Regions from separate parts of the Sporolactobacillus caesalpiniae genome, predicted to be linked through region 2. Evidence: predicted binding sites of a transcription regulator. Region 2 holds the regulator's gene; the other holds the start of a gene.
The links. The regulator Rex, encoded in region 2, represses fermentation and respiration genes when NADH is low (regulators of the CRP and FNR family bind a similar motif). The targets are predictions, from matches to a motif close to TTGTGAAATATTTCACAA.

Region 1: the regulator Rex is predicted to act here: its motif matches at 8,584-8,601, upstream of pplA (extracellular electron transfer flavoprotein PplA).

What each region holds. Positions count from the first base shown of each region.
Region 1 is NZ_JBEVCB010000004.1:119,138-134,814, reverse strand. Features, by position in the region: gene ABWW58_RS09015 (AraC family transcriptional regulator) at 1-651, opposite strand, end outside; gene ABWW58_RS09010 (MFS transporter) at 783-1,994, shown strand; gene ABWW58_RS09005 (hypothetical protein) at 2,084-2,488, opposite strand; gene ABWW58_RS09000 (GNAT family N-acetyltransferase) at 2,664-3,137, shown strand; gene ABWW58_RS08995 (hypothetical protein) at 3,259-3,483, shown strand; gene ABWW58_RS08990 (O-acetyl-ADP-ribose deacetylase) at 3,822-4,340, opposite strand; gene ABWW58_RS08985 (polyprenyl synthetase family protein) at 4,425-5,405, opposite strand; gene ABWW58_RS08980 (Gx transporter family protein) at 5,426-5,959, opposite strand; gene ABWW58_RS08975 (NusG domain II-containing protein) at 5,984-6,403, opposite strand; gene ABWW58_RS08970 (FAD-dependent oxidoreductase) at 6,430-8,370, opposite strand; gene pplA (extracellular electron transfer flavoprotein PplA) at 8,632-9,537, shown strand; gene ABWW58_RS08960 (FAD:protein FMN transferase) at 9,669-10,688, shown strand; gene menA (1,4-dihydroxy-2-naphthoate polyprenyltransferase) at 10,795-11,733, shown strand; gene ABWW58_RS08950 (energy-coupling factor transporter ATPase) at 11,750-12,562, shown strand; gene ABWW58_RS08945 (energy-coupling factor transporter ATPase) at 12,553-13,410, shown strand; gene ABWW58_RS08940 (energy-coupling factor transporter transmembrane component T family protein) at 13,407-14,207, shown strand; gene ABWW58_RS08935 (DedA family protein) at 14,466-15,677, shown strand, end outside.
Region 2 is NZ_JBEVCB010000004.1:399,125-414,801, forward strand. Features, by position in the region: gene ABWW58_RS10340 (DUF3298 and DUF4163 domain-containing protein) at 1,049-1,744, opposite strand; gene ABWW58_RS10345 (hypothetical protein) at 1,987-2,157, shown strand; gene ABWW58_RS10350 (hypothetical protein) at 3,369-3,701, opposite strand; gene ABWW58_RS10355 (hypothetical protein) at 4,267-4,626, opposite strand; gene groL (chaperonin GroEL) at 5,259-6,884, opposite strand; gene groES (co-chaperone GroES) at 6,949-7,233, opposite strand; gene ABWW58_RS10370 (CPBP family intramembrane glutamic endopeptidase) at 7,527-8,192, shown strand; gene map (type I methionyl aminopeptidase) at 8,268-9,023, opposite strand; gene ABWW58_RS10380 (redox-sensing transcriptional repressor Rex) at 9,137-9,781, opposite strand; gene ABWW58_RS10385 (ABC-F family ATP-binding cassette domain-containing protein) at 10,061-12,010, shown strand; gene tsaD (tRNA (adenosine(37)-N6)-threonylcarbamoyltransferase complex transferase subunit TsaD) at 12,266-13,282, opposite strand; gene rimI (ribosomal protein S18-alanine N-acetyltransferase) at 13,291-13,746, opposite strand; gene tsaB (tRNA (adenosine(37)-N6)-threonylcarbamoyltransferase complex dimerization subunit type 1 TsaB) at 13,749-14,438, opposite strand; gene tsaE (tRNA (adenosine(37)-N6)-threonylcarbamoyltransferase complex ATPase subunit type 1 TsaE) at 14,419-14,886, opposite strand.

The DNA of each region.
Region 1 (15,677 bases), 280 kb from region 2:
ATGGGCTTCGCTCATGTGCGCGCGTGCTGCCAGATGATGAACGGTAATGGCTTCTTCATAATGGTCATTCAAATAGGAGAAGGCTGATTTTAATTGGTTCAGATTGTTCAGCTTCAAGCCAAGACGTTTCTTCGTGTACACTTTTTGAATGTGACTGCGGATTAAAATGAGCAAAATTTGAAGCATATCCGACTTCATGGATAATTCGAATCCCGAAAGACGAGCCCTATGCTCGTGGATTAACCGGCGCAATAATGGTGTAATCGGTTCGTTTTCATTAATAAAACGATTGAATACGATACGCTGTTGCATAAGCGGTTCAACGTAGGCTGCCTGGCGCAAATCGGGCATATCTTGAAACATGGCTGCCAGATCAATGCGAATGGAATAGAAGGTTAATTGCTCGCACAGGCTCTCGATCACGTGCAGTTCATTACAGTTGATGAGAAGCGTTTCACCTGTATGTAAATCAAATACGTCCGATTCACAGCGGATCCGTCCTTGGCCGCTTACCACATAGTAAAATTGCATTTCCTCATGCCAATTTTCTTGATATCTCCAACCATACCCCATTCCTTTTCTTAAAATTATATCTAAGTAGGCATGCCGGTCAGAATTTCGCTTCGGTGAATAGTTCGTTTCATTTTTCATAGAGAAATCCCTTTCAGTCAAAATCGTGCTAAAGGTGAGCAAGATATTGCATGCTTTATTGCCGGTTACTTGTTAGTCTAAGAGTGTTCGAAAAAAATGTAAATGATTTTGCAGCAAGGAGGATTAACGCAATGAATCTTGCATTAAAAAATGAGAAACAGGCTGTCAAACCAAAGCTTGCAGCGAGGCGGGAACTGTTCAGTCTCAGTGGTGTCCATTTTATCAATGATTTAATGACAACCGGACTTGTACCTGCACTTTTGCCTTTATACAAAGAAGCTTTTAATCTGAACTACTTTCAGGCCGGTATTATTTTGTTCGTATCGATGCTGACATCATCGGTGGCGCAGCCTATATTCGGCATTATCACCGATAGAAATCCGAAAACGTGGTTTATGCCGGTGGGTATCTGTCTGACGGGATTTGGTCTCACGGCTTCAGGCTATGCCCCTGCCTATTGGGTACTCCTTCTTTTAGTCGGATTATCGGGAATCGGTTCGGGAATTTTTCATCCGGAAGCAATGCGTGGTGCTTACATGGCGGCAGGTACCGCGAGAGGAACCGCACAGGCAATCATTCAGGTCGGCGGCAATGTCGGCCAGGCAGTGGGACCGCTCCTTCTTCCGGTATTCCTGATTGCCACTGGACTGCACGGACTTGGCTGGTTTGCATTGGCTGCAATTGCCGGCTTAACACTTGTGCTCTCCGTCATGCCGTGGTACCGGCGCAGTCTTGCAGAAAATAAAGTGCGACAGAAAAAAATTATAGGCCGTAATCATGTTGCCGGACTGTGTTTGCTGACAGCTGTTGTGATCCTGCGTTCTTGGACACAGATCGGCGTTGCCGGATTTTTACCCTTTCTTTATCTTCACCAGGGAATTGCGCTCAAATATGGTGATCTGTTAACCTTCCTGTTTCTTGGCGCCGGTGCACTCGGAACTTTCATCGGTGGCCGTGTTTCCGACCGGATCAGCCGTAAATGGCTGCTGTTTAGTTCCATGGCCGTAACGGTTCCCTTTGCATGGCTGCTGCCTCATGTTCATGGCGTATTATCGGTCATTGTTCTATTTCTTTTCGGTTTCTTCGTCCTCTCATCGTTTGCCGTTACGGTTGTATATGGTCAAATGATGTTTCCGAAAAATATCGGACTGGTTTCGGGGCTGATGGTTGGTTTTGGAATTGGTGCCGGCGGAATCGGTGCGACGATGATCGGCTGGTTGTCTGATCTCTACGGTGTCACTGCCATTTTTGGTTTTCTTTCGTTGCTGCCGCTGGCGGCCGCCTTGCTATCATTGTTGTTGCCCAGCGAGCGGAGCCTGCTTTCTTCTAGTAATGAAACGTAACAAGGTTAACGGAGGAACATTCGTTTAACCCTTTATCTTTATACGAAAGCCCCCTGAAAAGTAAAGCTTTCAGGGGGCTTTCGTGGTTATTATTCTTCAGTTGATTTTTCTTTGCTGATCAATTCTTTCTTCTTTTTCGCGTTGTTTCTGCTGAGAATTCCGGTCATTACAAGTGCGGAAACCGATAGAATTAAAGTGAGTATGTGAACGGCGAGGCTCAGCGGGTTGGATTGTGCTCTCATTCCACCTGATGGCCGAGCGCCGCCCCGTGAACCCCCACTGCCGAAATGAGGTTCACCGTTCGTTCCAGATGGTGCGTTTCCAAAAGCATTCCCATTACTGGAATTCGGCATACTTTGTGAAAAATTTTTTTGAATCGATTGTGCCTGCTGTTTCGTGTGAACAAAATGATAAATGCCATATGCGGATTGCAGCAGCAGTGCGATTGCGACGACAATGCCGATCCAATAATTAATTTTAAGGACACGATCCATAGAAATTCCTCCGTTTACTGTTTCGTTGTAATAGAATTAGTTTAAGAGAGTTTTCTTAAAAAAAGCTTAATGGTTTGGGCATTTTTTATATTTTCTGGGGGAAAGCTTATGAAAATAAAAGCAGCATGTATTGATCACGATGGAACAATCGGTGGAACAGGAAGAGGTAATCATAATGGATCAATATAAAATAAAACTGATGAACGATCATGATGCGCGCATCATCGCGAAATGGGCGTATGAAGCGCCTTACGATTTTTATAATATGGAAAATGATCCTGAGGATTTGGAAGAACTATTGGATTCGGAAGCAAGAAAAGATGCCTATTACTCTGTCTTTGACGAGCAGAATAGGCTGATCGGATTTTTTTGCTTTGACGAACAGATCGAGACAGTTGAGATCGGTTTAGGGATGCGGCCGGATTTGACAGGAAAAGGAGCGGGTGAAGCGTTCTTGAACGCAGGCTTATCTTTTGCTCAGGAAAAATTTAAAAAACCGCATTTTTCATTAGCTGTTGCGACCTTTAACAAAAGGGCACTGAAAGTCTATGAACGTGCGGGATTTGAAATAGAAGAAACGGTGATGGTCAAGACAAATGGTGGCGTATACCCCTTTTATTCAATGGTGTTAACAGAGGAAAAGGCTTGATGATAAGGTACGAATAGATTATTGCGAACACGTACGGACTACAAGATTCATGGAGAAAAATATGGTTCTTTACACAAAACTAAATACGTTCTCCTGACGGAAGATGCGGAGAACCTAATAAGTGAAAAGTCGAACCGAACGCAATCAAAGTCGAACCCAAGAGAGGAGAAGTCGAACCGAAGACCCGAAGTTGAACCGAACCATCAGAAAGTCGAACCGAACGCGATCAAAGTCGAACCCAAGAGAGGAGAAGTTCAACCCAAGACCCGAGGTTGAACCGAACCATCGGAAAGTCGAACCGAACGCGATCAAAATCGAACCCAAGAGAGGAAAAGTTGAACGCTGATACTTTAGCCTAAACGCTGATTTTTTTCTCTGAGCGCTGATTTTTTTCTCCGAACGCTGATTCTTTAGTCTGAACGCTGATATTTTTGCTCGAACAATGCAACATTGGTCTTGTTTACTCATGCATTTATACCGCGCGCTTCGTCTTAACTCCGCAACAGTTTTCTCAGTGAAATGCTTTATTGAAAAACGATACAGATGAGGCATATGAAAGGACAACAGTGCCGTCCTCAGATTGATGTTGGTGCCGTTGGCCTTATCCAATTAAATAGACTTTAATCGAGCAGTGCGTCAAAATTCAACGCTAGACACACGGGGGTCGCTGGAACACAGGGTCACTCATGCCTCATTCAGTTCGGATAATGCGTGGTCATAAGCGCGTTTCGTTCCGTCGTCAAAGCACACCATTTGAACCTGCTTCACGACTTTGGCGCTTCGTAAGAAATCTTGAATCGCTCGAATTGCAAGTGGCGCTGCTTGGTCAAGTGGAAAATGGTAGACGCCTGTGCTGATCGATGGGAACGCCACGGTTCGGCATCTATATGTCTCCGCAAGTTTAAGGCTGTTCATATAACTGTTGCGCAATAATTCCCGCTCGTGATGATTGCCGTCTTGCCAGATTGGGCCGGGCGTATGGATGACGTACTTGGCTGGTAAACGGTAGCCTTTGGTTATCTTTGCTTCACCGGTGCGGCAGCCGTTCAGCGTTCTGCACTCAGCCAAAAGCTGAGGACCCGCGGCACGGTGAATCGCACCGTCCACGCCTCCGCCGCCAAGCAGGGAGGTGTTTGCAGCATTGACTATGGCATCGACATTCACCTGTGTAATATCGCCAAGGGTGATTATTATTTTTTCCATAAAAAAACCTCCAGTGCGGATCAATGTCTCTATTATAACGCGAATGCGAGTCATTGTTCACAACGCTGGAGGTTGTAACTTCTTTTACATTTTCCGATCGAGCAGCGACCTTGTTAGTTTCTCAAGGGTTGTTTTGTACGTGCCATCTGGCAGTAAGCTCAGTTCTTTGAGCGCTTTGTGTGTGTACATACGTGCGAGATTGACTGATTGCGAGATGCCGTTGTGTTTCTGAATACAGTCAAAAATAGCTGTTAAGTCTCCGTCGCTAAGATTGTCACGCTTTTTCAAAAGTGGACGGAGCGCACTAGGGTCGGCTTTGATCGCGTAAATCAGTGGGAGCGTGTAGATGCCTTGCCGGACGTCGTTCATCACCGGCTTTCCCAAAGTCTCACGTGTGCCTTGATAGTCTAATAGATCATCGACGATCTGGAACGCCATGCCGATATAGTGACCCATTCGCCACGCATGTTCGACAATTTTTTGATCAGCGCGGCTCGCTAGTGCTCCGGAGTAGCAGCTGATTGCGAACAGTTGCGCGGTTTTCCCGGAAATCTGAGAGAGGTACCGTTTAACTGAGACTTTTTCCTGATAGTGTCCATGCAATTGTTCCAGTTCGCCTGCCAGAATCTTATCTGCTTCAAATCCGTGAAAATTAACGCGAGGAGCGGAATCGGCATACTTGGAGAGAATGGAAAAAGCCAAGGTGAGCAGATAGTCTCCTGTGTAAATAGCGAGCCTGTTGCCATAATCCTTATGCAACGTCGTTTGTCCATGGCGCGCGTCCGCCTTATCAATGACGTCATCATGGACGAGCGTTGCCATGTGCAGGCATTCGAGCGCGGCGGCCACCGCTTTCGGACGGTCCCGATCCGGATCCGGTCCGATATGCGCGCATAAGAGTAAATATGCCGGACGAAGCATTTTGCCTCCCGATCGAATCAGTTCCTTAATTCTGTTCTCTATTTCCGCATCCCGCACGTGAATATAGGAGTCGATTAATTGGAGAACATCCGAAAGCTCTTCTTTAAGCCCCGGATACGCGTCCCACATTCTGTGTACACCCATCATAGTCACCACCCATGCACCTACTCATTTGTTTCACGCAAATAGCGATAATGTTGCAATTTCTCTACATGATTCAGCAAGTAATTAGCCACGATGCCGATAGCAATTCCAGCCAGAATTCCGGCAAAAGAGAGTACCGGCAGATACAAAAGCACCGACCACGTTTGCGCGACCCAGCTCGCGACAATAAGTTGTCCGACGTTATGCAAAATGGCTCCGGTTGCGCTCACGCCAATAAGGCTGACACGCTCAGGGCCTAATTTTTTGACCAGCCACATTCCTATAAAGCTCAGTACAATGCCGGCAGCGCTGTACATAAATGTTGAGATTGTGCCGCCGAGCAAGGTTGCGAGGATTAAACGGATCGTGACCACTTTAACTGTATCCTTTGTTGAAAGTGTGTAAAGCGCCATGCACGTGATTATATTAGCGAGCCCAAGCTTTGCGCCCGGAGCCACGGCAAAAGGAAAGGGAATCGCGTTTTCAAATAGGCTGATGATCACCGCTTGAGCGGCAAGCAGCGCGATATAAGCATTCAGCTGATTCTTGGTCATTCGCTATCAAATCCTTCTGCCGTCTTATGAACTTACAATAATATCCTGAGGCGGCTCTGTATCACTCGTAACCTCAATAACTAAACGGTGCGGCAGGCAGACAATTGTTTCTCCGGGTTTGGAGATATAGCCAACCAGAACGCAGTTTTGATCGGGACAATTTGCGCTTTTAATTCGAATCTGATTCTTTCGAACTTCAATCACATTTTCGTCACCGTCGCCGCTGTGAACGGTGAATTGGAAGGTACGTGTGTTGCCTGTAAGTTTTATTTTTCTGATTTGTTTGTTGTCCAGAGTGATGGTTGCCACCCGACTTTTTACATCACTAGTTGTGGTTTTCGCCTGTACAGCGCTGAAAATCGCAAAGGGAAGAAAAGAAATAAGAATAAGCAATGCCACGATAATAATATCCCAGCGCTTGATCATTTTAAAGTAGCTGCTCATCACTTAGTTCCCCTCTTTGAAAAGATTTATTGATTTAGATTTTTGTTTTCCGATGCACGTGTCAGCGCAGGACTGCTGTTTTCCTCAGCATCGTTATAGATCGCCTGCTCCTTGCCGTACCACCAGCGGCTGAGTGTCTTTTGAAGAAATGGAACGACCCAGTAATCTAACCCGACGCTTCGTCCTGATCCGTTCATCAAAGCGATCGAAGCGGGGAGTGCCCATAATTTATCCCATCCGAGCATTGCGCTCAAGGTAAATACAACGAGAAATCCTGCGCTCGCGCCGCTGCTGATCCAAGTAAATAGGCCGGCAAGAATAGCGAGCCCGATTGCGAGTTCAACAAACACCATGGTTCGCTGCATGAATATCGCCATGTCGGCGTTCGGGAGCATGAGCTTCATGATCCATTCAAACCAGAACGGCATTTTACTGAAAATCGGTGTTGCCCATTGAGTTGCCGTGTCACCCGCGCCGCTTCCGGCTGCCTGACTTGCACCTGTCGTCGCGGTTTGCAGCCATTCAAATGGCATCTTCACAGCTGATCCGGTCAGCCAGGAGTCCTTGCCCAGTCCGTTAAACAAGAGATGCACATTCGACCAGCTTGATGTTGCTTTGTTCCAAGTGCTCTCGCCCCATAGCTTTGCGAACGCTTCGACGAGCCAGAATCCGCCGACAAACACGCGCAATGGAAGGCTCCAAAGGACATTACCGTACCGAGTAGACAGGTTGCGGAAAATGTTCCGTTTATCGTTCGTTTGAAAAAATTCATGCATGATGTAGTGGAACATATAATGCGCACTGCGAATGCCAAAGAAGTAGTACAGGTTCACCATGTGCTTCATGAAATTAGCGAAGAAGCCGCTTAAGTGCAGACTTCCTAAATGAGCGACTCCGTATCGAGCGCCAATAGACACCATCACGCCGTGATAATTGCCCTTGAATGCCGCTTTTTCTCCACCGGTACTATGTGCAATGATGTTTTTCACTGCAGTTCCTGCGGTTTGTTCGGCCGCTTCAACAATCTGAGGAGTCGGTTTTCCGCCATCTTCAAAATAGGCGAGGTCGCCGACAACGTATACATGATCAAAGCCCTCAGCTTCCATATACTTGTTGACCGTCAGGCGGCCTGCGAGCGCCGATTTCATGCCAAAACTGCTTGCTTGCGTATTCGCTTTTACTCCGGCAGTCCAAATAAGGGTGTGTGTTGGAACTTCCTCGCCTGATTTCAGAATAATGCGGTCTGCTTTTACGTCAACTATCGGGGAACTGGTTAAGATTTGGACGCCTTTTTTACGCATGTATTTTTCTGCTTTGCCGGCATCTTTTCGATCAAGCATATTTAAAATTGTTGGTACCGCTTCCACTAAATACAAAGAAATATCCTTTTCATCGAGTTTATTAATCTTTGCCAATCGAGTTTTCCATTCAATCAGCTCGCCAATCATTTCGACTCCAGTAAAACCGGAGCCGCAGATGGCGAAGTTCAGCATTGCCCGGCGTTTTTCTGCATCATGTTCCGTTGCTGCTTTACGAACGATCTGTTCGATATGCTCACGCAGCTTTACCGCGTCTTCCCAAGACATCAGTGTAAAGCCGTGTTCACGAACACCCGGTGTTCCAAAATCGTTCGGTTCGCCGCCCATGCCCAAAATCAAATAGTCATAGGCGTACGTGCCGTGCTCTGTTGTGACTGTCTTTTTTTCATGATCAACTTGTGTGACGTGGTCGGTAACAAGGTTGACTTTTGAATGCTTAAATAGTTTACGTAGGTCAAATTTGATCGCTTCAGGCTCGACACGGTGTGCGGCGACTTCATGAAGCTCGGTCATCATTGTATGGTATGAATGCTGATCAATCAATGTAATGGTGACCGACGTATCTTTCTTAAACTTTTTAGCTAATTTTTTTGCCGCGTGAACGCCTGCGTATCCGGCACCAATAACAATAATGCTCTTATTGCTCATACTATCTTCCCCTTCCGCAAAACATTATTAAAGCGCTATCATAAAGATGAGAAATGATTTGTGAAAAAAAGAACAATTGCCTAAATTAATTTTACTCTCTGGATATCTATGTGTCTACAACTGAGACTTGACGAACATTTAAAAAACTTGAAAGCGTTCACAAAAATGATATAGCCATTTATCCAATGTGATGGTATTATAAGTGAGTAAGGAATGTGATGAAATTCACAATTTGTCATATTAAGGGGGTAAATGTTGATTATGAGTATTAAAAAACTACTGTTGCCGTTAGGTCTTTTAATCATCATGATGTTAGCTGCGTGCGGCTCAAATGAAAACGCTACCAAATCAAACACAAACAAAAAGGCTTCCGGATCGAGTGAACCTGCCACATCCAAATTGATTGCAGGAGCACCTTTAAAGGATGGCACTTATTCATTGAAAGAAAAGGAGCTTGATAGTCACGGCTGGAAAGCGACCATGGCGATTACAGTTAAAGATGGTAAAATTACGAAATCTGATTACAATTATGTCAATAAGGATGGAAAGCTGAAGTCGGAGGACGCAGGCTACGAAAAAGCAATGAAAGCAAAATCCGGAGTTGGTCCTAAAGAATACATTCCACAACTAAATAAAGCGCTTGTTGCCAGCCAAGATGCACAGCAGGTAGAAGTTGTTTCCGGTGCAACGGAATCATCTGATCACTTCATTAACTATGCGCAGCAATTAATCCAAGCCGCACAAAAAGGCGATACGACTCCAATTGAAGTGGACGCACAGGCGAAATTAAAAGACGGCGTGTACAAATTAGCAGAAAAGAACTTGGCGACAACGGGTTGGAAAGCATTTATCAACATGACAGTTAAGGATGGGAAGATTACAAAAGTTGATTATAACTTCAAGAATAAAGACGGCAAACTGAAAACGAATGACGCCGGCTACGAAAAAGCGATGAAAGCAAAATCCGGCACGGGTCCGAAAGAATATATTCCAGCGCTCAGTAAAGCTTTGATCGACAAACAAAACGCTGAAGAAGTAGATGTCGTATCCGGTGCGACACACTCCAGCCACTCGTTCCGCGTCTATGCGGCGCAGCTGATTAACGCAGCTCAGAAAGGCGACAAAGCGCCGATTGAAGTTGACAATCTTGTATTCCAAGAAAAATAAGAACGGTTACATTATTGCCATAAAAGACTTTAGAGCGCAGAATAGCTCTAAAGTCTTTTACACTAATTAACTATGAGTGACGTGGAAGGAATGAGACCGATGAAGAAAACAGGCATTGTTTTTTTTTAATCATGTCCTTGCTGATTGCGACGGGATGCAGCAATAAGGCGCAAACAAAAAAAGTAGAGCTTCTCAGCAATCCCTACAGCAGGACGGAATTCCTAATGGGAACGGTTGTGACTGTGAAGATTTACGATAAGGGAAAGGCTCATGTACTTAAGCCGGTGTTCAAACGAATTGAAGAACTGGCGCATGCCACAACTGTAGAGGACAAAAATGACCGGTCTGAGATTGATGAGGTGAATGACCAAGCGGGAATTAAGCCGGTAAAGGTTTCTAAAGACATCTATCGCATGGTTAAGATTGGCAAAAAGTACAGTCGGCGTTCCCATGGGAGCTTCGATCTGACCATCGGGCCATTGACGAAACTATGGCATATCGGTTTTTCTGATGCCCGTAAACCGGCGCAAAGCGAAATTGATCACGTACTTCCACTGATTGGCTATAAACGAATGATTCTGAACGATCAAAAACAAACTATTTTTCTCAAGGACAAAGGCATGCGCCTTGATCTCGGAGCGATTGCCAAGGGTTTTATCACTGATGAAGCAGTCACAGTACTTAAGAACTATCATGTTCAGTCAGCAATTGTGGATCTAGGCGGTAATATTTTTGTAATGGGAAACAATGCTTCCGGAGAAAAGTGGACGGTGGGGATTCAGAATCCTTATTCACCGCGTGGAGAAATTGTCGGGGAAATTAAAGAATCCAATCAATCGATTGTTACATCAGGAATCTATGAACGTTTTATCAAAGTCCATGGAAAAATTTATCATCACCTGCTCAATCCTGCTGGAGGCTATCCGTTTACTAATGACATTGCCGGCGTTTCTGTGATTACGGATGCATCAACCGATGGCGATGCACTTTCTACCGTTCTGTTTGCCGAAGGGGTTAAAGGCGGACTGGCGTATGCCAAGAAGTGGGGGATCAAAGCAGTGTTTGTCACACGGGATAAGAAAGTCTATGTAACACCGAATCTGAAAAATAAATTCGTGCTGACAGATAAAACATTTAGTCTGGTCAAATGACGAACGTTGGGTTTGAATAAATGATTTATACCTGGAATGTGAGCCCGAGTGCAAAAGCGATGCCGTCCATAACAATGAGTAGATGAAGAACAAAGGAGTGAAAAAGATGTCTCTGCGCGCATTTCTTAAGCTTGTTGAGATTCAAACCAAACTGGCCAGTCTCTTTCCTTTTCTCGTCGGCTGCCTGTTTGTTTCGTATCGCTTCCATCAATTGAATCCAATCAATACATTGATATTCTTTAGTTCCATGCTGCTTTTCGATATGACGGCGACGGCGATTAATAATTATATGGACTACAGAAAGGCAAGCAATGACGAATACCGCAGAAAAGAGAATATTGTCGGACAGGCAAACATTCCGGAAAGACGTGTTATTTTCACGATCATCAGTCTTCTGGTTTTAGCGACAGCATTAGGTTTGGTACTTGTAGTACGAACCGATCTCATTGTTTTGCTGGTTGGAATGCTATGCTTTGCCATTGGCATCTTGTATTCCTTTGGTCCGATTCCGTTCTCCAGAATGCCGATTGGTGAAATCTTTTCAGGAGTCACGATGGGGTTCGGCATTTTGTTTCTGACCGTCTATGTTAACGCGTATAATCAGGGAATCGCGAATATTATATGGGAAGGGCGAACAATTACACTTCACGCGGATATTCTCCTGCTCTTCGAAATTATATTGGTTTCATTCCCTTGTATTTTTACGATCGCGAATATCATGCTTGCAAATAATATATGTGATCTTGACGATGACATCAAGAATCATCGGTTTACCTTACCGTACTATATTGGCAAAAAGTATGCGATTTGGCTGTTTAATGGTCTCTATGCTGCAACCTTTGCCGCAATCCTTGCCGCTGTTATTCTTGGAATCCTTCCGTTGATTATGCTGCTTGCATTGCTCGCAATCATTCCTGTGTACAAACAGGTCAAACAATTCAACCAGGTGCAGGTTAAATCGAAAACATTCGTTGTTGCAGTGAAGAACTTGGTTCTAGTGAATGGAACGTTCGCGTTATTGCTTATGATCGCTGTTTTCCTGTAAAGGGAGGTTGAGTCCAATGAAGGATCTGATGATTGACGTTGAAAATGTAACATTCAGATATGATCGTCGTGAACAAACAGATGCACTTTCATCAGTATCGTTCAAGGTGGAAAAAGGTGAATGGCTGTCAGTCATTGGCAACAACGGCGCCGGCAAGTCTACTTTAGCAGCGCTGTTGATCGGGTTGATTCAGCCGAGTAAAGGGACAATACACATTAACGGCGTGGCGCTTGATGAAGAGTCCAAGTGGACCATTCGGCGTAACGCTGGTATTGTTTTTCAAAATCCGGACAATCAGTTCATTGGTGCGACGGTTCAGGACGATGTCGCGTTTGGATTGGAGAATCTGAATATGCCTGTCGATGAAATGCAGGTGCGCGTGACAGAAGCTTTGGAGACAGTCGGTCTGCTTGATTATCGGACCGCCGATCCGACGCAATTGTCCGGCGGGCAGAAGCAGCGCGTTGCGATCGCCGGCGTGCTCGCATTGCGGCCTGATCTGCTGATTTTGGATGAAGCCTTTGTCATGCTTGATCCGCGAAGCAGACGCGAGCTGCTCGCGACATTGAAGCGGTTGAAGGCAGAACGAGACGTGACTATTCTCTCGATCACGCATGATATGAACGAGGCGGCAGCGAGTGATCGAATCCTTGTTTTGAAACAAGGACATGTCGCAAGAAGCGATACTCCTGCTCATATTTTCAGCGAAGAGACGGAACTCGCAGCACCTTTCAGCGAGCGTTTGCGGCGTCTCCTGCTGAATAAAGGCCGCAGGGCGCCGGAATCTTACCGGACGGAAAGCGAATGGGTTCAATGGCTATGCGACTAAGATTGGATCACGTGACGGCAGACTATCAGATTGGTCCGGTGCGCAGCCCTCGGGTACTGCGGGAAGTGAGTATGTCCTTGCAACCCGGAACATTTACGGCAGTGGTTGGTCCGACCGGCGCAGGTAAATCCAGCCTGCTAAAAGTGTTGAACGGGCTTTTGCTCCCCCAGTCAGGACAAGCGGAAATTGGAGACATCACCATCGATGGCAAATCGAGCAAACGGATACTGAAAGCGGTTCGGAAACGTGTCGGGATGGTGTTTCAATTTCCTGAGTCCCAGCTGTTCGCTGAAACCGTGGAACAAGACATCAGCTTCGGTCCCTTGAATTTCGGCGCGCATCCTCATAACGTACATGCATTGGCCGAAAAAGTGATCGCTCAAGTCGGCCTGGATGAATCCATACTTTATCGATCACCCTTCTCATTGTCAGGTGGTCAAAAAAGGAGAGTCGCTATTGCCGGTGTCTTAGCCCTGGAGCCTGAGGTGCTTGTCTTAGATGAACCAACTGCCGGCTTAGATCCGACTGGAAAAGAGGAGCTGCTCTCACTTCTCAAGCAATGGAACAAGCAGAATGGATTAACCATTGTTATGGTCACCCACGATATGGAAAGCGTGGCACGCTATGCGGATGATGTGGTGGTGATGGAAAAAGGAAGGGCTGTTTTTCACGATTCTGCGCGCAATTTATTCGAGGATACGGAACGCCTGGAAAGATGGCAGCTTGATGTTCCGGATGCCAGACACTTCCAACTGGAATTCGAGGCGCGTTCGGGTACGCGCTTGCCACGCGTCTGTCTGACTGAAGATGAACTTGCGGATGCGCTGATTGAGGTGGGACGCGTATGAACAAGTTAATTCTCGGACGCTATTTCCCGGGCGATTCACTCATCCACAGATTGGATCCACGTGCCAAATTGATCGCCGGAATTGCTTTCATTTTCATATCTTTTTTGGCAAAGAATAGTCAGGGTCTAATTTTGCTGTGGCTCTTCACCTTTTTCGTCATGAGTACAACGAGAATTGGTTTTCGAGCCTTTTTTCGCGGTGTTCGTCCATTAATTTGGCTGATCTTGTTCACCGTGTTTCTTCAGATTTTATTTACCTCCGGCGGAACCATCTATTTCAACTGGGGTCCAATAAAAATTTCAGAATATGGCCTGGCTAACGCACTGTTTATCTTCTCACGTTTCGTGACGATTATAGTCGTCACAACGGCTGTGACTTTAACAACAAAACCAATGGAACTTACAGATGGCTTGACCTTTTTGATGCGTCCGCTGCGTATTTTGCGGGTTCCGGTCGACGAATTGTCAATGATGCTGTCGATTGCGCTGCGTTTTATCCCAAATCTGCTCGATGAGACGCAGCGCATTATGGATGCGCAAAAAGCGCGAGGCGCGGTTTTTGGCGAGGGTTCGCTTTTTCGCCAGATGAAAGCGTTGGTGCCCATTTTTCTGCCGCTCTTCTCAAGTTCGCTTAATCGCGGCGAGGAGCTGGCCAATGTAATGGATGTGCGCGGGTATCGCTCCGAGTTGCCGCGGTCTTCCTTTCGTCGGTTGATTTGGAAGAAAGGGGACACAGTCTGTCTGTTCACGATGTGTCTTCTCACGACGGCTTTTCTAATACTGAATCTTACGTACTAAACGGGAGATGTTCTGCTTATCCATTCCTATCAAGGGATGGGTCTATTTCTCGTTCTACGTAAACGAAAGCCTCGCTTGCAGGGAAGATCATCGTTAACGAAAGATCAGATTAAAAGTTTAATGGCCCAAGACATCAATGTTGTGTTCGAACCATTGGTGCGCTATCTTAGTGAGGTAAGAACGCTGCCCGTGTTTTCTACCGGACGGAAAATATGGCCAGAACTTTCGGACAGCTGTCGTTATGCGGAGGTAGTTCTCGTGAATGAGATCATTCAGTTACTCAATGAATATAGTTACTTCACACTCTTTTGCGCGTTAATGCTTGAATTGATTTGTATTCCGATTCCCAATGAAGCCCTCTTGAGTTATGTCGGCATATTGTCCTTTCATGGGAAGATGAATCTGATTCTTTCTTTGTTATCGGCAGGGTCCGGTGGAATTCTAGGCGCGACACTCTCCTATTGGATCGGCTATACGCTTGGTGTCCCTTTTTTTCGCAAGTTCGGTCGCTATATTCATATGGGACCGGAGAAAATGGATCGAATTTCAAAATGGTATAAGAACTATGGAAAGGTGCTTTTAGTTTTCTCCTTCTTCGTACCCGGTATCAGGCATATTGCAAGCATTATTTCCGGAGTGATTCGCCTTCCAGTTCGATCATTCTGCCTCTTTGCCTATATTGGCGTCTTTCTCTGGACAGGCACATTTCTATCACTCGGTTATGTATTGGGTCCGCAGTGGGATAACTATCAAGGAGATATCAAAAAATGGCTGGTACTGGCCAGCGTTTTCTTCGGTATTGTTTTGCTGTGTTACCTAGTGATCAAAGCGAATCGAAGGTATATCAAGGAGTCGCTTTTACTGCTTTTTCAGGCGACTTTTATGCGGTATCGAAGCTTTTTGAAAATCAAATTATTTATTTTTTTAATTCTGGCCGCATTTATTTCTTTTATTACTTTGATGGTGGGAATGATTCAAAATTTCATTAGCAATGAATTCACGCCGTTCGATAAGATCTCAAGGGTGGTTATCTCCTTTGTCGCCGATTCTCGGTTATGGTCCACGATGCAGCATATATCAGCCTTGTCTTCATGGACTGCATTAAGTAGTATTCTCATTTTAACAATCGGTACGATCCTTGTTAATAACAGAGACAAATGGCTTGAGCTGTTGTTTCTTGGTCTGACTCTGACCGGCGGTTTTCTTTTTTCAAACGGCGTTCGCTGGCTCTTTCGTTTTATGCTGACCGGCAGCTATACAAGTGCGGATTTTCCGAATGAGCGATCGATGATGGTTCTAATAATAATTGGCTATTTTTTGATGATGCTGGTGCGCCATCAAAAGAATTATCTGATCAGCATGATCGAATTAGTTGTGCTCCTTTTCATCTTGCTGGCTTATTCCGTCAGCGCAGTCAGCATTTTCCGTATTACTCCGAGTGATCTGCTGGCGGGCTATGTTTTCGGAGCG
Region 2 (15,677 bases):
CCAGACACGAAAGTGCGAGACGCATGCGGGACCGGCGAGCCAAGGGAGACCCCGCAGATAAGAGCATGTTTGAGGAGACTCCCGGATCGCCCGCGGCAAGCGAGCAGTTGAAGTGTCGTTCAAGTCACAAGGTTGATGGATCAAAGCCGCGTGCAGAATAATAGCCAGGATCGGGCTGTGCCCGGTTTTTCTAACAGGTAAAGAAAGTTTATCGTTTTGCCTTGCCGGTACGACGATATGGTCATAAGATTCGGGTGGACGATTAGGTAAGCCGCCCAATCTAAGAAATAAACGGAAAAATTCCACTTATTTAGAAAATTAAAGAAAAAATAGCTTAAATAGACGGAGAAATTCCGCTTATCGAAGCGAAAAACGTGAAAATAGAGGTTTTTTCCGTTCATAAGCGGAAAAATTACCCTTATTTACCTGTAAAACAAGCACCATGATGCAAATAGCCGGAAAATCTCCGCTTATTTTATTCTGGCCACGTTATTTAATCAAGGATCAAAATGATTCATGAAATAGAAATGTTTGTTCAAGAAAAGCTTGATGATTCAAAACGGTATTTGGAGCAAAGGGACTTTCGTATGTAAGGAACTTTCGCTAAATGTAATGGAAATGGAACTTTCGTATGTAAGGAAGTACGTCCTGTATGCAACGCGAAAGCCACCGTATCCTGCGGAAGTAGGAAGTAAGGATCGGGCTTGCCCGGTTTTTCTAATTGCAAAAAAAAAGGAGCGCCTACAACCGGGCGCCCAAGAGTTGTTCTTATATAAAAAGGGGAGGTTAAACAATGTTTCATTGATTTAACATCCTTTATATTACAGGGGAATTATTAATAATTGATTAACAAAATGCTTAATGTTTTTCTTAATTGGTTCCAAACAACGTACGCAAAAAAATAAACCCTCTTGCAAGGGCTTCAAAAGATGTATAACAGGGGGAAGTTAAACAAACACAATTTAATTGAACAGTTAAAGCATAGCGTACTTTTCTAGAGGAACATCAATTTCGGCAAAATTCCCAAATACATGTAAGGGTTCTCACACTATTCACGATCTTTGATGAACACGTGGTAGGGCACTTTGAGATGAATAATCCCATTCGAATAGGGTGCAACTTCATATTCCTGGAAAACGATCACGATGCCATGCTCATAGAAATAGAATTGTCCATTCTTTAAATCAACGCCCTTGAACGCGTCAAGAAAGAAATCATAGCGTCCTTCATTTTTTAGTTTAGTCATTTGCTCTTTCAGATACGCATTTACTTTCTTGAGTTCCTGCTTGTTGCGGATGATGTCCTTCAGCTGATACTGCCTCCCGCTGCGTGTATCGAAATTGTATACTTTTTCATAATGCATCCCATGGGCGCCGCCTGTATAAGATTCATCGAGAAACGACACGCTGAGCAGGCAATTGTTATTAAAACGCACTGTCGGCTGAGTATGGGCATAATATGGCCCTGCCGCGCTAATCAGCTGATCATGCGCATACTGTTCTTTATACTTCTTATCTGTTTTCAGCACTGCATCAGCATGATGGCGAAAGGTTCGGTTCATCTGATCCATGATTTGCCGGTCTTCAATTCCTGAAGTAATCAACGGATAGTAAATGCCTTCGGATAACCGGTGGATTTTGTACTGTACCGGAGGACAGGTGTTTGCTTTAACGGCTGGTGCAAAAGTCATACCAGATAACAGGCTGAAGCAAATGATAAGAGGTATTATCCATTTTTTGTTCATGTTAAATGCCTCCTCGCTTTTCGCTTAGTATGTCCGATCACAGCCAAGCTATGAACGCACTTAAAAATAATCGTTTTCACTTCTGTTTTGCATGTCCGACCGGCACAGGTATCGCTTTTTGAAGCAGAGAAAAAGCAGTAATGCGCTTTGTTCATTGGCCATTTCCTGTATTTTCATGACATCATTTTCTTTAAATGACTCAAGATAATGAGGTACCAAACATTTGAGGAGATGAAAACACAATGGGAAACGGTCATGCTTTCTGGTCTTTTTTAGCAGGATGCGGGGCAACAGCAGCTTTCTTCTTGATGAGAAACAATCAGAAGAATATGCCTTCATGGATGAAAAAGCCAATAGACCAAATGGGGAAAACCGCTCAGAATATGAGTGGAACGTTTAGTCCGCAAGGCTAATGCATGAGACACACCACCATACAAAAAGCTCTCTGCTGGGAAAAATGCAGAGAGCTTTTTGCTGCCGGCTTCATTTTCTAATTGTGCGAACCAACTCATAATGGCGCTCTTTATAATAAAGCCTTTCCTTCATCAAATACTCAACATAGGAACCGGTTACTGTTAGAAGAACCATATCTGCTACAATAAGGTCCCAAAATTGTATCGTTTTCGTGAAATATAGAATCCAACACAGGCACGAAATAAGTACCCATTTTAAAACTAAGCGATAAATCGATTTTATTGGCATACCCAATTACCACACCCTTTATTGTCGCGATTTTGCCCTTCGCTTCGCTACCTTAAGCATCCGTTCGCCCGGTGCACAGGTGTCCGTCAAACCTTGCTATTGCCTATTCGACTTTTCTTCATGAACCACGGGTACCAGAATGCTCCAATTATATTCACAACAAGCACCGCTAAAACAATGCCAATAATATAACTAAACCTGCTCCTTCCGAGTAAATAAGTTGGAATAAGCCAAACGAAAAGAATCATTATGCTAAGATTAACAAGATAAGCGACTTTATGATGTGCTTGAAAATATTTTCTCAATCTTTTCAATGGCAGCACATTCTTTCCTAATTTTGATTTTTAAAACAATTTACCTTCATCGTTTATTTTAGCAAATTTCCCCTTTACTGTCTCGGCTAGGGCACAAATTCCATTTTTTTGAGGAGGATTATTATGAATAGCCTGCTAAGATTTTTGTTTTTGATTCCGTATCTTATTCTTATCTATGTTCATCCAATAAAGCCCATTTACTTTGGCTTTTTCTGTTTTGTTTATTTTGCGCTCTATTTCTACGTCTGTAATGTGGTGAGCAGAAAAAAGAATAAAGAAAGTGGATGTCTTACATGATTTTGAACTGACTGGATAGATTACACTTAATTGGACGGATCAGTTAAGGTCATGTACACATGACAATGGGAAACGGTCGTGCTATCTGGTCTTTTTTAGCAGGATGCGGGGCAACAGCAGCTTTCTTCTTGATGAGAAACAATCAGAAGAATATGCCTTCATGGATGAAAAAGCCAATAGGCCAAATGGGGAAAACCGCTCAGAATATGAGTGGAACGTTTAGTCCGCAAGGCTAATGCATGAGACACACCACCATACAAAAAGCTCTCTGCTGGGAAAAATGCAGAGAGCTTTTTGCTACCGGATCCGCTTCAGATTGTGCTACTGGTAGCTGTACTCGTGCTGGCATTTGCCGATGATGCTAGAAGGCTCCACAACAGATCCTCTACAGATTTTGTGCTCTGATTTGAGATACTTGTGATACTGCTCGTATCATCGGAATCCGTACTTGCTGAATCACTTCCGGATGATGACAAGGTGCTAAACATTGAAGACGATGAATCGTTCATTAATGAAGAAGCAAGCAGTTGTGCAAATTCAGATGATAATTCCTTTTTGTCTGTGCTGCTCGTTGTTGTACCAGAATTTGATTGATTAATTTGCGATAAGTAATTGAGTAAATTGTTGCCTAAAGAAACCGTCATGTTAACTCCCCCTTCCCCCCATAGTTAAAAAACATTCTCTAGCATAGCAATGGAATCTTAAGAAATGATTAATTCGCCAAAAAAAATCCCCACAGCAACGTATGGGGAAACTGGAGGATTAGGGAAAAAGCATTTATAGTATGTCATTCATTTCATCAAAATAATCAATAATTACTATTATTGCATACCAAATTGTGCAGTGTCATGTGAGTTTTCCCATGTTCTGTGTATGGTAAACTATTCATAACGATTGTTTGGAAACATTCAAATTTTTATTAGGGGATCATCCAATGAGGGGTAAATCATTCATCTGGTCGTTTATACTCACACTGCTCCTGCTCGTGTTGTTTCGTGGATATGTTTGGATCAAAGTTCTGCTTATTTGCTTCAGCATCACCTTATGTGCTCTCAAGGTGTGGCGCTCATACGCTAAGACGATCGCACTCGGTCAATCAATGCTTTATCTATTTATCGTTTTGTTTTGCGCACTAACATTCTAGTGCCAAAATGACTGAATTCCATTGCAGAGAATGAAAAGAGCCGAAAAAGCAACGGCATTTAACCGTTATTTCAACATCCTGTAACTTTCTCTTATATTAACTGGTACGTATGATTTATTTTTCTTATTACCGATTAAAAAATGATGTCTAGAAATGTGATCATTTTTTTTAAAAGCTACTACATTAAGTTTTAAGTAATCCGGTTTTTGAAAAACAGAACGAATCGCTCTATGCAAAGGGACTTGGCTATCTTTTGAAAAATCAGTGAAATGTAGTCTGAATTTATTTTGTTTTAATTCATTATTTATAGTAACAATATCGTCACATGTATAGTAATTATGCGGCATCAATAGAGCGCCCATCAAGGACACCTGATTTTTATCTTTGCCACTCTCATCAAAAAAAACATCTACTTGTTCACTCATAAATGCCAGTCCCTTGGAAAGGTTAATTTGCATAAAATTCTTTTTTGTGGTATAAAATAGGTGTACCGAAGCTGCTTAACCACGGGCGAGGCCCAATTTTCATTGGTTAAACGTAAGGTATTTTTTTATTGCCCTTTTTTGGCACAGACCCTAAAAGGGGTCTTTATTTAGATACTAACAAAAACGTTCAATATTGCAATAGAAACGTACATACTTAAATTAAAAGGGAAGCCCACATATTTGTAGGCTTCTAATATTTTCACATTAATTAAGCACGTGTTTACAATGAGATCGATACGACCAGCCTTCTTGAATCCTTGGCGAACCACTGTCAGCAGACCAGCATTAAAAACTATAGATAAATGATGTATCTATTGGCGCAGGTGTTGTATTACTGGATTTGGGGGTTGGGTTATGTATTCATAAAATCTTTGGTCGAAGCACTTTAAGCATCTTGTTGTAGATAAAGACAAATAACCACACAGGATGCGAAAAAGAGGTCTCTCATCGAATTGAAAATCGATTGAGAAACCTCTAATTTCCGTAAAAAATTCAATTTATGGCATATAAATGGCACATATAATTTTTAAAATTTTTTGAAACCCTTGATACATAAGGGATTCAGGAGTTTATTACATCATGCCGCCCATACCGCCAGGGCCTGCCGGCATCTGTGGTTCCGGATGATCTTCAGGCTTGTCGGCAACAACCGCTTCAGTCGTCAGCAGCATTGCGGATACGGAAGCTGCGTTTTGCAGTGCGGAACGTGTAACCTTCGTTGGGTCAACGATACCGGAAGCGATCATGTCTACCCATTGATCCTTGGCAGCGTCATAGCCGATGCCAGGTTTCTGGGATTTCAGTTTTTCAACGATGACAGAGCCTTCGAGACCAGCGTTTTCACCGATTTGACGAACAGGTTCTTCAAGTGCGCGAACGACAATGTTGACACCGGTCTTTTCATCGCCTTCAGCAACAACTGCCTCAACGTTTTTGATCACGTTGGCAAGAGCAGTACCGCCGCCGGCAACGATACCTTCCTGAACAGCGGCACGTGTCGAGTTCAGGGCATCTTCAATGCGCAGCTTGCGTTCTTTCAGTTCGGTTTCCGTAGCGGCTCCGACTTTGATAACGGCTACGCCGCCGGAGAGTTTAGCCAGACGTTCTTGCAACTTTTCTTTATCGAAATCAGAAGTTGTTTCTTCTAATTGTGCTTTGATTTGGCCAACGCGTGCACCGATCTTGTCGGATTCGCCAGCGCCTTCAACGATCGTCGTGTTGTCTTTAGTCACGATAACCCTCGCAGCTGTTCCGAGTTGATCAATCGTTGTTTCCTTCAATTCAAGGCCAAGATCGCTTGTAACGACCTGTCCGCCGGTCAGCACGGCGATGTCTTCAAGCATTGCCTTCCTGCGGTCGCCAAAGCCAGGAGCCTTAACAGCGACAACATTGAACGTACCACGCAGTTTGTTCAGTACAAGAGTAGCAAGTGCTTCGCCTTCAACGTCTTCAGCGATGATCAGCATTGCTTTGCCTTGTTGTACCACTTTCTCAAGAACAGGCAGGATTTCCTGGATGTTGCCGATCTTCTTGTCAGTAATCAAAATGTATGGATTTTCAAGAACAGCTTCCATTTTGTCCTGATCCGTAACCATGTATGCAGAAGCATAACCGCGATCAAATTGCATACCTTCAACAACATCAAGTTCCGTAACAAAGCCTTTGGATTCTTCAAGTGTAACAACGCCGTCGTTGCCGACTTTTTCCATTGCTTCTGCGATCAGTTCACCGACTTTTTCATCATCGGCTGAAATAGCGGCAACTTGCGCGATCGACGCTTTGCCTTCGATCGGTTTTGAAATTTCTTTCAAGCCTTCAACAGCAGCTTGAGTTGCTTTTTCAATTCCGCGGCGAATGCCCATCGGATTTGCACCTGATGCAACGTTCTTCAATCCTTCACGGATCATCGATTGAGCAAGAACAGTAGCGGTTGTCGTACCGTCACCTGCAACATCGTTCGTTTTGCTTGCAACTTCAGATACAAGACGCGCGCCCATGTTTTCGAATTTATCTTCAAGTTCGATTTCTTTCGCGATGGTCACACCGTCATTTGTGATGAGTGGTGAACCGTATTTTTTGTCCAGTACAACGTTACGGCCTTTCGGTCCAAGCGTTACTTTAACCGCATCTGCCAAAACGTCTACGCCGCGAAGCATCGAGCGGCGTGCTTCTTCACCAAATTTAATATCTTTTGCCATTGTGAATTGTCCCTCCTAAATAAATTCGATCTGAGGATCTTCTGGTTAGAAGACCATCGGAAGTTTAGTCAATAACAGCTAAAATGTCGTCCTGACGAACAACGAGATACGTATTGCCGTCATATTTCACTTCTGTACCTGCATATTTTGAAAAGATTACTTTTTCTCCTTCTTTTACATCCAAAGCGATGCGCTCGCCTTTATCGGATACCTTGCCGGCGCCAACGGCAATGATGCGGCCTTCCTGCGGCTTTTCCTTTGCGGAATCAGGAAGTACGATACCGCTTGCTGTTGTTTCTTCTTTTTCCTGTGGTTCGATCACAATACGATCACCTAATGGCTTTAACATGTTGAAATACCCTCCTTAAAAATGTTAAGTTAAGTACCTTTGTTAGCACTCAGTTCGCCTGAGTGCTAATCCATTTAATATAATAATCAATTCCAGATGGATTTGCAAGTTTTTAACCTAAAATATATGGGACACAACAATTGGTTCTAAAAGTGATTAAGAGATAATGACTATCAGCTATGGTAAAATGAGATAGTTACTATTTTGGACCGAGACGTTTATACACAAATACAATGCCTTCAGCTTTTCACAATTGATCTGTTCCTATACTAATTGATATGAGGTGTTTGATTTTGGTTTTACGGTATATCCTGATTGTTCTCGCCTATCTTGCTTGCTTTATTTCTCCATTAATTCCCGGTTTTCCAAGGCAAGGTACTGCTTATGCTGACACTTATACAGCCGTTTTTTTCACCACTCTAATCATTGTCTCTCTGCTTCTTATTCCCGAACGCAGAATGGAACGCCGTTCGGTTGCTTCCATCGGCGAATCGATCGCGTGGGCGATATGCGGTATTTTTATCCTCTATGTACTCCAGATTGCCGCTACGATTATCAACAGCCTTATTCTCGGCCAACCGCTTGCTTCTGAGCATACACAGAAAATTGTCGACATAACTCGCAATGCGCCACTGTTCATTATGGCGGTCAGTATTATCGGACCGCTTTTGGAGGAAATCGTTTTTCGCAAAATCTTTTTCGGCAGTATGAAAAAGAAAATCGGCTTCTTCTTTGCCGCTCTGATCAGTTCGCTCATTTTCGCAGCTTTTCATTTCGATTTCAGCCACCTGCTCACTTATTTAGCCATCGGATTCTTCCTTTGCTACGCCTACCATAAAACGGGCCGGATCTGGGTCACGATGTTTATGCACGCTGCAATGAATACCATCGTGATCCTGATTAGTCTGAATGTCCGTATTCCTACTAATACAACCGGATGGATTCATCTGCTTTTTTAAATACGATCAGTAGAGAAAAAGCGGAGACTTTGCTGATGACGCAGCAAGTCTCCGCTCTTCTTTACCTGTAAAATTTTATTCTTCATCAAGTGCGGTCAGGATCTCCGGACCGTTTTTCGTAATCGCCAATGTGTGTTCGTATTGCGCGGAAAGCGAGCCGTCAATCGTGCGCGCCGTCCAACCGTTGTCATCAACCTTTGAACGCCAGTCGCCGATGTTCAGCATCGGTTCAATCGTGATCGTCATGCCCTCCCTAAGACGGAGACCGCGTCCTTGCCGGCCATAGTGCGCGACAGGAGGATCTTCGTGCATCGTCGGCCCGATACCGTGACCGACAAACTCACGGACAACGCTGAGTCCGCGATCCTCGGCGTATTTTTGAATGGCATAGCCAATGTCGCCGAGCCGATTGCCGACAACCGCCTGTTTGATGCCTTCATAAAGCGACTCTTCCGTCGTCTTCAGCAAATGCTTTGCCTCGTCGGAGATCTCGCCAACCGCGTAGCTCCATGCCGAATCAGACATTGCGCCGTTCAGGTTAACGACCATATCAATCGTAACGATGTCCCCGTTTTTCAACGGTTTCTTGTTTGGAAATCCGTGGCAGATTTCATCATTGATCGAGGCACAGGTCGCATATTTATAGCCTTGAAACCCTTTTTCTTCAGGGATCGCGCCATGCTTTTCAAGAAATTCGTTAACAAATTCCTCAATCTCCCAAGTTGTCACTCCGGGACGAATCATTGATTTAATATGCTGGTGCGCCCGGGCAAGCAGCTGACCGGACTTTTTCATCTCAGCAATCTCATTCTGTGATTTTAATTGGATCATTCCTGCATTCCACCTTATCTTTAAAGCACAGCGGCGCCGCGAAGTAACGCATACGCCGCGTACGTGTTGTTTCTTTATCGCTTCAAGTAGCGCATCTGTATTTTACCACTTAATCAATCAGAATTCCTTTCTTCCATCGAATGATTAAGAAAATAAATGAGCGCCTGTAATTCAACCGTCATATCCACATGACGGACATAAGCCTGCGATGGCAAGGAAAGCACAGTCGGAGAAAAATTTAAGAAACCATGAATGCCTGAGGCAAGTGCCATTTCCGCTGCTTCCTGAGCATGGGCGACCGGCACAGTCAATATCGCGGCCGTTATATCGCTATTGTCATCTGTTGCGAGCTCATCCATCGCATGGATCGCGGTGCCGCTGACCTCCGTGCCGATCTTTTTAGGGTCAACGTCGTATGCTTTCACAATCTTAGTATTATTATTCTTTTGAAAGTTATGGTTGAGCAGCGCAGTTCCCAAATGCCCAACACCAATCAGCACGACTTTTGACAGTTCATCCTGATAGAGCGTTTTTCTCAGAAAGTCCATTAAATGCTGGGTATCATAGCCATAGCCTTTCCTTCCCAGCGCGCCAAAATATGAAAAATCTTTACGAATTGTCGTTGAGTCAATCTGTAAAAGATCTCCGAACTCCGAAGATGAAATGCGCGTTTTCCCTATAGTGACCAAACGTTGCAATGTCCGGTAATAAAGCGGTAACCGTTCAGCCGTCGCTTGAGGTACATTTTGATTCGCCATGACCGGGTCTCCCCCCAATTTTCCAAGACTGTTCTCGTTCATCCAATTTAGTTGAGTGTCTTATTCCACTATACTATATTCATTATCATTTTTGTTACATAGTTCACAATCATCGTCGAAATCGTTTTTCTTATCGTTTGCCCACACTCGCAGTTGCCGAACAAAAAGCGAATACGCTACAATGAACATATCTATGCTTATCGTTACAGCACACGAATTCTTAATCGTCTGCTGCCTAAAATTCAAAGTTGATTTCTAATTTTCTTGAGGTGAAGACCAGTGTTGCTCTTGCAAACAAATGAGATCAGTAAGTCTTTTATCACCGATCTTGTTCTATCCAATATATCCATAGAAGTAAAACTAGGTGAACGTGTCGCGCTCGTCGGCCGCAATGGTGCGGGAAAATCGACGCTGCTAAAAATTATTGCCGGTGAAATGAGCGCGGACAGCGGTGAAGTCATTATGCCTAAAGATCGCAAAATGGGCTATCTGCCGCAGAACGCGACACTTAACTCAACACGCGGGATTTACGACGAATTGCTCTCTGTATTTACGCCGCTGATCGCGCTTGAAAATAAGATGCGCGCGATGGAGGAACAGATGGCTGATCCCGGCAGCTTCTCAAATCCTAAGGACTATGATCAGTTGCTCAAGACCTATGACACGATGCAGGCAGACTTTCGTGCAAAAGGCGGCTTCACCTATCAGGCGGAAACACGGAGCGTACTTAACGGTCTGAATTTTGGCGGATTTCCCGATGATACACCCGTCAGCAATTTATCCGGTGGACAGAAAACACAGCTCGCACTCGGCAAACTTTTGCTCATTAAACCCGATCTATTGATTCTTGACGAACCAACGAACCATCTTGATATTGAGACACTTTCATGGCTGGAAGGTTATCTGCAACGCTACAGCGGCAGCGTACTTGTCGTATCCCACGACCGCTACTTTCTCGATAAAGTCGCGACTAAAGTTTATGAGATCGCAAGACATAAAGTTCGTAAATATACCGGTAACTATTCACATTATCTTGAATTGCGGGCGGCAGAATTTGAAAGCGAAATGAAAATGTTTGATAAGCAGCAAAAAGAAGTCGCGAAACTCAAGGATTTTGTTCAGAAGAATATCGTCCGTGCTTCGACAACCAAACGCGCGCAAAGCAGACGTAAACAGCTGGAGAAAATGGAGCTTCTCGACAGGCCGATGGGCGACGCCAAGTCCGCGACCTTTTCGTTCAGCATTGACCAGCAAAGCGGGCGTGACGTGCTTGCGGTTTCTCATCTTGATGTGGGCTACGGCGATCAGGCTCCGATGATTGCTGATCTCAGTTTTCAGATTAGTCGCGGTGATCGCGTTGCGCTTGTCGGACCGAACGGCATTGGCAAATCAACACTATTAAAAGCGATCGCCGGAGGATCAACCCTACGCTCTGGAGACGTGCGGTTCGGAAGCCAAGTCAGTGCCGGTTATTACGACCAAGAGCAAAAGAGCCTGAATCTCACCAAAACGGTGCTTAATGAGCTATGGGATGATTATCCACTGAAACCGGAAAACGACATACGAACGGTTCTTGGCGGATTCCTTTTCTCAGGAGACGATGCTGCCAAGATTGTCGCCCAATTAAGCGGCGGCGAGAAGGCGCGTCTCATGCTTGCCAAGCTGATGATGCGTCATGACAATATATTGATTCTTGACGAACCAACCAATCATCTTGACTTAGACAGTAAAGAGGTTTTGGAAGGCGCGTTGATCGACTATCCAGGAACAATTCTTTTTGTCTCCCATGACCGCTATTTTATTAATAATATTGCCAACCGAGTATTCGAGCTTTCACGCGAAGGCATTACCGAGTATCTTGGCGACTATGATTACTACATCGACAAGAAAACCGAGCAGGAACAAATCGCTGAACTAGAAGCGCAACCGGTGACAGCTCAAAAGAATGAGGTAATCATCGGAGACGGCAAAGAACAATTTTTAAAAGAAAAAGAGCAGAAAAAGAAAAAGCGTCAGCTCACTCGATTTATCGAACAAACTGAATCAGACATCAGTGCCTTGGAAAAGCAGATCGATAGCGATCAACAATCTCTTCTCTTGCCTGAAGTCTTTAATGATACGAAAAAATCAAGGGATATTCAGGTGCAAATTGAGCAAGAAGAGGCTCATCTCGCAAAGCTGATGGAGGATTGGGAAACCGCTCAACTTGAGCTCGATGATTTTGATTAAGAATGGTTATCCACAAAAAGCAGCACACATATCCACAGATGTGCACAGTTATCCCCAAACTATTCAGCTAATCAAGACACTTGTCCACAGCAGATGTGAATAAGTGTCTTGATTTGTGTATGTGTTAAACTATTATGCACATGTGGATAACATTTCTTTTCCGTTCAAATGATCACGTGTTTCTGTGGACAAACGAAAAGGAACGAAGAGCGGCCAACATTCCGACATCTCCGTTCCTTTTTTGTTATCTATTAATCAAAAATCTTCTATGGCTAAATTTGCTTTGCCGTTTAAAGACAAGTCCGCTCGCATACCTTTCAAAAATCCAATCGTGCCTGATGCTGCGATCATCGCCGCATTATCCGTGCACAAAGAAAGCGGTGGAATAGTCAGGGGAATGCCACGTGTACTCGCTGCTTTTTCGATCTCAGATCTAATCTTGCTGTTCGCCGAGACACCACCCGCAACAAGAATCTGTTTCGCGTGGACACGTTCAGCCGCAATCATCGTTTTCTTGACAAGTACATCGCTGACACTTTGCTGGAAGCTGGCCGCGATATCTGCGGGATTAAATTCATGCCCGCGTTGCTTTTCATTATGAATATAGTTAATGACAGCAGATTTCAACCCGCTAAAGCTAAAATCGAGCGACCCTTCTTCGAGCCATGCTCGTGGAAAATCAATGACAGGTGCCCCTCCCTTTGCCAGATGGTCGATTTCCGGGCCTCCGGGGTACGGCAAGCCAAGAGTCCGTGCCACTTTGTCGAACGCCTCTCCAGCTGCGTCGTCGCGCGTTGTACCGATAACTTCATACGAGCCATGTTCTTTCATAAAAACAAGCTCAGTATGACCACCCGATACCACAAGCGCGATTAATGGGAACTTAAGTTCATGAACAAATCGATTCGCATAAATATGACCGGTAATATGGTGAACTGGAACCAGCGGAAGATCATGTGCATACGCCAAGGCCTTGGCTCCGTTCACACCGACAAGCAATGCTCCGATCAGCCCCGGCCCCTGCGTCACTGCAATTGCGTCCAGGTCCTTCCATTCCAAACCGGACTTGTTCATGGCTTCCTCACAGACAACCGTTATTTGATCCACATGATGGCGTGAGGCTACCTCAGGAACAACCCCCCCAAACCGCCGATGGATATCAATCTGAGTAGCAACAGCGTTTGAGCGGATTACGGTTCCATTCTCTACCACAGCCGCTGCGGTTTCATCGCAACTTGTTTCTATTGCCAAGATCATTGTATTTTGATTCACATCTATTTTCATAGTCTCACCCACATGACAAGCGCATCTTCCCCATTATTTGAATAGTAGTTCTTACGGATACCGCCATTGCGAAAACCCACCTTACGATAGAGGTTTTGCGCGATCGCGTTGCTCACTCTTACCTCTAAGCTCATCGAGTGCGCATGCCGCGAGATTGCATAGAGCATTACCTGACGCAAAAGTGATTCACCAACCTTCAAGCCGCGATAACCGTCGAGCACTGCCAAGTTGGTGATATGAGCTTCGTCAACGATGACCCACACCCCGCAGTAACCAATTATTTTTTCGGCAAGCTCCGCGACAAAATACATAGCAAACTGATTGGTGTTAATCTCATTTTCAAATGCCTGCCTAGACCACGGAACATCGAAGGCGCTGCACTCCACGACCATAACTTGATCTATATCCTCCGCGGTCATCGCTCGAATAATTACTGAACCTAGCTCCGGCATGCTTATCGCTCCTGTTTGGCCAGCCACTTCGCTTCTGCCTCAGCTAAGCGAAGGTACACCGGCAGAAAATGATGAATATCTGAAACCGGTTCTTTTTTTGCGCCAATCCGCGCAAGTTCTGCGGCTCTCGGTACATTTTGAGTGCTTTCACCGAGCGTCGCGTACGACTCCGCACATAACAGATCACACCATTTTTCCATATCATTACTTAAAAAAAGCACAGGTTGATCCAATTTGCGAAGCTCGGCAAGCCAATCCTTGATCATCAGTAACCGATCAGGAGCCGTTCGGACAATTTCCCGCCCCTTGTTTTCATAGAGGCCGGCAAATACTTGCCCACGACGCGCATCAAAGAACGGCGCAATATAACCGTCAAATCCGCGTCCGTTCTGGGCAACGACTTCTAGACTGGATACCCCGACCAATTCCTTCTTCAAAGTCCAAGCCATCATCTTGGCGATCGTCGTGCCAATGCGCAGGCCTGTATAGGAACCCGGTCCTTCAGCGACGACAATCCGGTCAAGATCCGCCGGTTTCAGTCCAACGACATTGAGTATCTGCGCAATAGCTGGCATCAACCGCTCAGAATGATTTTTGCGGCTATTTGTCGTTAATTCGCCAAGTACTTTTCGCTCCGTTGTCACCGCTACACCCATTACTAAATTAGATGAATCAATCGCTAGCACGTTCATCGTTCGATATCTCCTCATTTATACGCTCAGACCTGGCTCCACTTGCCTTGCATGTGATCGTTCGCTCATGCTCGCCGGCACGCTCAATAACTACAGACAAGACATCATCCGGAAGCCATGATGGAATATTTTCGGCCCACTCGATCACAGTTATCCCATCCTGTTCAAAATAATCGTCAATACCAATATCTTCCTCGTCACTAATCCGGTACACATCCATATGGTAAAGGGGCAATCGCCCGCTATGATATTCCTTAACAATAGTAAAAGTCGGACTATTAACCATCTCATGAATGCCAAGTCCCTTGGCGAGACCTTTGGTAAAAATAGTCTTACCTGCTCCGAGGTCCCCTGATAAAGTCAAGACATCGCCCGGTTGTAAATAAGCAGCCATTCGTTCTGAAAAGTGCATGGTTTCTTCAGGAGAAGATGTGGTCCACTGATGCATAACATTCACCTTTTCATTGGTTTTATGCCAAAATAACGATTTTGATAATTATTGGCAACATGAGCCAAATATACTTTAAGTGTACCATAATTGCGCAACAAATTCTTTTTTCACTTCCGGTGGCTCTGTCTTATTTCGAGGCAAATTATACTAAATGTTGCGCAGCAAAGACGGGGTGCGCAGCAAATTCGTTACGAGTTTGGGCTCGTTCGTTACGATTTTCGATGAGTTCGTTACGAGTCTGGGAATTCGCTACAATTTTCGATGAGTTCGTTACGAGTTTGAGCTCCTTCGTTACGACTTTTTCGCGGTTCGTTACGAGTTGGGAATTTGCTACGATTTTGAGCTCTTTCGTTACGAGTTTGGGAATTCGCTACGATTTTCGATGAGTTCGTTACGATTTTGAAGTCATTCGTTACGATTTTTTCGCAGTTCGTTACGAGTTGGGAATTCGCTACGATTTTCTGTGAGTTCGTTACGACTTTGAAGTCATTCGTTACGATTTTTTCGCAGTTCGTTACGAGTTTGGGAATTCTCCTCTCTTGGGTTCAACTTTGATCGTGTTCGGTTCGACTTTCCGATGGTTCGGTTCAACTTCGGGTCTTCGGTTCGACATTTCCTCTCTTGGGTTCAACTTTGGCCGCGTTCGGTTCGACTTTCCGATGGTTCGGTTCAACTTTGGGTCTTCGGTTCGACTTCTCCCCTCTTGGGTTCGACTTTGATCGTGTTCGGTTCAACTTTTCACTCGTTAGGTTGAACTTCAATATCGGTCAACTCCTTCTCTTATAGGT